Regions from separate parts of the Thiofaba sp. EF100 genome, predicted to be linked through region 2. Evidence: predicted binding sites of a transcription regulator. Region 2 holds the regulator's gene; the other holds the start of a gene.
The links. Region 2 encodes sigma-54, which starts transcription at its own class of promoters, with help from an activator protein. Its sites were predicted from a motif close to TGGCANGNTNCNTGCTT; they were not measured.

Region 1: the regulator sigma-54 is predicted to act here: its motif matches at 1,586-1,602, upstream of V6D91_RS06235 (TorF family putative porin).

What each region holds. Positions count from the first base shown of each region.
Region 1 is NZ_JBAJEY010000002.1:381,050-384,319, forward strand. It holds gene V6D91_RS06225 (ammonium transporter) at 1-378, opposite strand, end outside; gene V6D91_RS06230 (P-II family nitrogen regulator) at 391-729, opposite strand; gene V6D91_RS06235 (TorF family putative porin) at 743-1,522, opposite strand; gene V6D91_RS06240 (accessory factor UbiK family protein) at 1,936-2,196, shown strand; gene V6D91_RS06245 (YifB family Mg chelatase-like AAA ATPase) at 2,305-3,270, shown strand, end outside.
Region 2 is NZ_JBAJEY010000001.1:587,806-591,075, reverse strand. It holds gene V6D91_RS02885 (HPr kinase/phosphorylase) at 1-158, opposite strand, end outside; gene V6D91_RS02880 (PTS sugar transporter subunit IIA) at 289-810, opposite strand; gene V6D91_RS02875 (RNA polymerase factor sigma-54) at 810-2,288, opposite strand; gene lptB (LPS export ABC transporter ATP-binding protein) at 2,367-3,107, opposite strand; gene lptA (lipopolysaccharide transport periplasmic protein LptA) at 3,104-3,270, opposite strand, start outside.

The DNA.
Region 1 (3,270 bases), on a different contig from region 2:
GATGAAGGAGTTGAGATTGGTGACCCCCTCCTCCATGCCGGTGGTGTCGAAGGCCAGCGAGTAGCCGAACAGCATCCACAGCACACCGACGAGGCCGGTGATGGCGAAGCTCTGCATCAGCGTGCCGAGCACGTTCTTCTTGCGCACCATGCCGCCATAAAACAGCGCCACGCCAGGGATGGTCATCATCAGCACCAGCACGGTGGAGGTCAGCATCCACGCGGTGGCGCCGGAGTCCAAGGTGGGGGCCGCCTCGGCGGCGGCCGTCACCGTCTCGGTGACCACCTCGACCGCGGGGGCGGCCTCTTCGGCCAGGGCCAGCGACCCGGTGGCGAGGGTACCGAGCATGAGCATCGATTTGAGAAGCATCGGATTCATCGTGCGCCCTCCTTACAGTGCGCTAGGGCCGGTCTCGCCGGTACGGATGCGGATGGCCTGCTCGATGGGGGAGACGAAGATCTTGCCGTCGCCGATCTTGCCGGTCTTGGCCGCGCGGGTGATGGCCTCGATCACCGTGTCGACCAGCGGATCGTCCACGACCATGTCCAGCTTGATCTTGGGCAGGAAGTCCACGACGTATTCCGCGCCGCGGTACAGTTCGGTGTGACCCTTCTGGCGGCCGAAGCCTTTCACTTCGGACACGGTCAGGCCCTGGACCCCCACCTCGGCGAGGCTCTCGCGAACCTCGTCGAGCTTGAAGGGTTTGATGATGGCGGTGATGAGTTTCATCTCGTCCCTCCGATCAGAACGACTTGAGGAAGGACAGATAGACGCGGCCGTCCGCGACATCCTTGCCTGCCCAAGTGTAGGCAGCCTTGTCGGCATTGGTGTCCGAGTAGGCCAGGGTCACGACGCCAAAGCCGACATCCTTGGTCACGCCCACCTTCCAGTCGGTGTAGGACGCCAGGTCGTTGTCCTTGACGCTCTGGTAGCCGACATGGCCGATCACGCCCCAGCCGTCGCCCAGGTCGTAGGTGGCGGAGAGGTCGGCGTAGTAGCTGCCGCGGGTCTTGGCGAAGAGGTCGGTTTCTGAGCCCCAGCCTACGAAGTGGTCGGACACCACGTAGTTGACTTTGGCGGTGAGGATCCCGTAGCTGAGGCCGGCATAGACCTCGGTGGTGTCGGGCGTCGGGCCGGCGGCCTGGGCCGTCTCCGTGCGATCACCGGGATAGTAATAGGTGATTACGCCTACATCGAAGCCAAGATCCTTGGTGATGGAGCCCTTAAAGCCACCGTACAGGTCAATCTCCATGCTGTTGCTTTCTTTCAGGCCGAGTGCACTCACCCATTCGACGTTGGAGCCCCAGGTGCCCACGTAGAAGCCGCTTTCATGGGCGAAATCGAAACCGCCCTGGATGGCCGGCTTGTGCTGGGTTTGCGAAATGCCGCGGAAGAGGTAATCGCTGGTCAGGCCGATGTTGGCGCTCAGGGTGTAAGGGGACTTGGCCTCCTCGGCCATGGCGGGGGCGTGGGCGGCGGCGAGGCCCAGGGTCATCAGAACACCGGCAGTGACTTTTTTCATGGAAACGTGCATGGAAGCATCCTCTTGGTATGGGGCGGTTGTTGCAGGATCGCAGGAAGTCTCTAGCAGGAGCAGTGCCAATTTGATATTGGCTTGAAAATCAATGTCTTGTTGAATGGTCTGGGCCCTTGCCAAGGGCGCGGAGGCGTGGTGCACCAATATGGTGCGCAGCGGTGCCCAGTTAAGAGGCGTTCACGAGCGGACTCCTGGGCTAGCAGGCCGTTGAAAAAAAGGGTTTCAACGGCCTGCTAAGGCAAGCCATGGAAGGCTTGCACGAAGATCAATCACGTTAAGTGATTGATCTTCGCAGCCCGTCGCGGACATGCGCCGCGACGAGGCGAGTTGAAAAAGGGCAGGAAGCCCTTTTTCAACACCCTGCTAGACTTGGTCCGGTCAGACAATGAGGTGCCCCCATGCTCGACCCTAAACAACTGGATGATTTCGCCCGCCGCCTGGGCGAGGCCCTGCCTGCCGGCCTGACCGAGCTGCGCGCCGACCTCGAAAAGACCGCGCGCCTCGGATTGCAGCAGATGCTGGAGAAAATGGATCTGGTCACGCGCGAGGAATTCGAGGTGCAGAAGGCCGTGCTGGAGCGCACCCGCGCCAGGCTCGAGGCGCTCGAGCACCGCGTGGCCGCGCTGGAGGCCGCGGCCCACGGGGCCGACCGGGAGTAAGCTAGGGAAAACGATGAGCACGAGATTCTCCCCTCCCCCACCAGGGGGGAGGGAACGAGCCACAATCAAGGTTGCATCGTTTCCCAAAAAGAGCCCAGGAGGGGCACCATGTCTTTGGCCATCACCTACGCCCGTGCCCAGGTCGGTATCGAGGCCCCGCTGGTCAGCGTGGAGACCCATGTCGCCAACGGACTGCCCAGCTTCGCCCTGGTCGGCCTGCCGGAGGCTGCGGTGCGCGAAAGCCGCGAGCGGGTGCGCGCCGCCCTCTTGACCTGCGGCTACGAAATGCCGCCGCGCCGCATCACCGTCAACCTCGCGCCCGCCGACCTGCCCAAGGAGGGCGGCCGCTTCGACCTGGCCATGGCCCTCGGTCTGCTGGCCGCCACGGGGCAGCTCGCGCCGGATCGCTTCGCGCCCTACGAATTCCTGGGGGAGCTGGCCCTCAGCGGTGCACTGCGCCCGGTGCCCGGCGTGCTCCCGGCGGCCATGCGTGCGCGGGATGCCGGGCGCGCGCTGATCCTGCCGCATGGGAATGTCGCCGAGGCTGCGCGGGTGTCGGGGGGGCAGATCTTCGGTGCGGGGCATCTGCGCGAGGTGGTGGCCCACCTGCTCGGGGCCGAGCCCCTGAGCCCGGCGTCGCCGGGCTCAGGGGGCGGCGTGCCGGCCGTGCCCGACCTGCGCGACGTGCGTGGTCAGCACCGCGCCAGGCGTGCGCTGGAGATCGCCGCCGCCGGCGGGCATAACCTGCTGATGATCGGTCCGCCCGGGGCGGGCAAGAGCATGCTGGCGCACCGGCTGGCGGGCATCCTTCCCGCCATGGGGGAGGAGGAGGCCCTGGAGAGCGCCGCCATCTGGTCGGTCAGCAGCCAGGGCTTCGATGAGGCGCGCTGGGGCGTGCGCCCCTTCCGCGCCCCGCACCACACCGCCTCCGGCATCGCCCTGATCGGCGGCGGCTCGAGCCCGCGCCCGGGCGAGATCTCCCTCGCCCATCACGGCGTGCTGTTCCTGGACGAGCTGCCCGAGTTCGACCGGCGCGCGCTGGAGGTGCTGCGCGAGCCCATGGAGACCGGGCGC
Region 2 (3,270 bases):
TCATCCGCGACCAGGGCGTGGCCGCGGCTGATCAGGTCGAGGGCGAGTTCGCTCTTGCCGATGCCCGCTGAGCCTAAGATCAGCACGCCGAGGGAGGTGGCGGATGCCCCTGATGCGTCGGGTTCTCGATGGCCATACCCCGAAAGGGCTTCCGGCATGGATGCCGGGGGAAACAACGAGGAAGGCCCAACGCATCGGGGCGTGTCCCCAGGGGGCGGCACCCGCAGGGCGAGAAAGACGCCATGCAGGCTGAGGATGCCTGCGGCTGAGGCCGACTCCGGGGCAGGGTCAGGGGGGTCCGTGCTCATGTTCTTGCTGCGTGCCACTGCCGGAAGCGTCCTCCACGCTGGCTACTTTGCGGGTCAGCAGGCTGAAGGCAATCTCGCTGTTCTGCGCCTGGCGGATGGCGGTGCAGAATTCGGGGTCACTGAAGCGGCGGGCGAGCTGGCCGAGGATGGCCAGGTGGGCCTCTTCCCCGCCTTCGGGGACGAGGATGGCGAAGATCAGGCTCACCGGGACGCCATCCGGGCTATCGAAGTCGATCCCGTTCTCAAGGCGCATGAAGGCGCCCACCGGGGCCTTGAGGGCGGGCAGTTTGCCGTGCGGGATGGCGATGCCGCGGCCGACGCCGGTGCTGCCGAGCCGTTCGCGGGCCAGCAGGGTATCGAAGATGGCCCACGCTTCGAGCCCTTCCTGGGCGCCGGCGACGATCTGGCTGACGAGCTCAAGCGCGCGCTTCTTGCTCGAGCATTCCTGGTCGAGCTTGACCCGCTCGGGGGTGAGGATGTCGGCAATGGTCAGGGTCTTCATCAGCAGAGACGCTTGCGCTCGTTGGAGGGGGGGATGCCGAGGGACTCGCGGTATTTGGCGACGGTCCGACGGGCGACGTTGATGCCTTCGGCCTCCAGCAGCTGGGTGAGACGACTGTCGCTCAGCGGCTTGTTGGCCGGTTCCTCCGCCACCAGCTGCTTGATCCGGGCGCGGATGGCGGTGGAGGAGGCCTCTCCGCCATCCGCGGTGCCCACGTGGCTGGAGAAGAAGTGCTTGAACTCCACCACGCCGCGCGGGGTGTGCATGTACTTGTTGGTGGTGACGCGGGAGATGGTCGACTCGTGCAGTCCCAACTCCTCGGCGATCTCGCGCAGCACCAGGGGGCGCATGGCGGCCTCGCCGTGCTCGAAGAAATCCTGCTGGCGGCGCACGATGGCCTCGGCCACCGCGAGCAGCGTTTCATTGCGGCTCTGCACGCTCTTGATGAACCAGCGCGCCTCCTGCAGGGCGTTGCGCATGTAGTTCATGTCCTCACCGCGGCGGCCGCGCTGGATGAGGCCGGCGTACAGGTTGTTGATGCGAAGTTTGGGGGTGACCTCGGGGTTGAGTTCGACCCGCCACTGCCCTTGGATGCGGCGCACGATCACGTCCGGGATCACGTATTCGACGTCCTGACTGCGCAGTTCGGCGCCGGGGCGTGGGTTGAGTCCCTGCAAGACCTGCAGGGCCGCCTTGAGGGCCTCGGCGTCGATCTTCAGCAGGCGCTGCAGGCGGACGTAGTCGCGGCTAGCCAAAAGGTCGAGGTGTTCGAGCAGGCGCGCGGCATCGCTGTGGGCCGGGGTGGGGGCCTCGACCTGTCGCAGCTGGATCGCGAGGCATTCGCCGAGGTCGCGCGCCGCGACGCCGGGCGGGTCGAACTGCTGGACGAGGTGGAGCATGGCCTGCGCCTCGTCCAGCTCGACATCCGGCAGGTCCCGACGCAGGCCCTCGACGATGCTCTCCAGGGGCTGCTCGAGGAAGCCGTCCTCGTCCACGGATTCGATGATGGCGGTGGCAATCTGTTGGTCGCGCGGTGAGAGGGGGGTGAGCAGCATCTGCGAGAGCAGGTGGTCGTGCAGGCTTTCCTGCCCGCTGCTGGTGTAGCTGAGGAAGTCGCGCTCCTCGTCCTCCGCGCTGCCCTTGCTGTAGCTGGTGCTGCCGTCGGCTTCGAAGATGTCATCCCAGCGGCTGTCGAGGGGCAGCTCCTCGGGCATTTCCTGGCGCGGGGCCTCGAGGTCGAGGGTGGTGTCTGCCTCGTCCAGGCGGGTGGTGGGCAGGGCCTCATGGGCTTCGATGGCAGCCGGCTCGGTCTCCTCGCCGCTCTCGTCTTCGATCTCCAGCATGGGGTTGGCCTCGATGGCCTGCTGGATCTCGGTCTGCAGTTCGAGGCTGGAGAGCTGGAGTAGCCGGATGGACTGCTGCAGCTGGGGGGTCATCGCAAGCGATAGCCCCTGTCTGAGCTCGAGTCCGGCCTTCATGCCTGCATCAATGGGATGGTCATCATGGCGTCATTCTAGCGCGAAGCGTTGGCGGGGTATGCAGTCTGAGCGTCATGCTCACAGGCTGAACTGTTCGCCAAGGTAGACCTCGCGCACGCGCGGGTCGGCGAGGATGGCCTCCGGCGTGCCCTCGGCCAGCACCCCCCCGGCATGCATGATGGTGGCGTGGCTGCAGATGCGCAGGGTCTCGCGCACGTTGTGATCGGTGATCAGCACGCCGATGCCGCGTTCGGCGAGGTGGCGGATCAGGCGCTGGATGTCCAGCACGCTGATCGGGTCCACCCCGGCGAAGGGCTCGTCGAGCAGCAGGAAACGCGGCTCGGCGGCCAGGGCACGGGCGATCTCGACCCGCCGCCGTTCGCCGCCGGACAGGCTCAGGCCGAGGCTGTGGCGCACGTGGCTGATGTGCAGCTCTTCGAGCAGTTGGTTGCAGATCGTCTGCCGATCCGAGGCGCGGCGTAGATCCGCTCGCAGTTCGAGCACGGCGAGGAGGTTGTCCTCCACGGAGAGCTTGCGGAAGACGGAGGGCTCTTGCGGCAGGTAGCCGACGCCGAGGCGGGCGCGGGTGTGCATTGGCAGGGAGGAAATATCCTGGTCGTCGAGCAGGATCTTCCCGCCATCCGGCTTCACCAGGCCGGTGATCATGTAGAAGCTGGTGGTCTTGCCCGCGCCGTTCGGTCCCAGCAGGCCGACGATCTCGCCGGTGCGTACCTCGAGCGTCATGGCGTGCACCACGGTGCGCGCGCCGTAGCGCTTGTTCAGCCCCTCGGCGCGGAGGGTGTGGCCGGGAGTGCTCACGGTTTCTTGCCCTCGCCGGCACTGCGCGGCTGCAGGGTCATGCGCACGCGGTCGCTGCCGCCGGCACCGGCGTCCACCACTTCGTTCTTGAGGTGGTAGACGATGCGCTCGCTGGCGAGGGTGTCGCCGGCCCGCTCGATCCGCGCCTGGCCGCTCAGGGTGA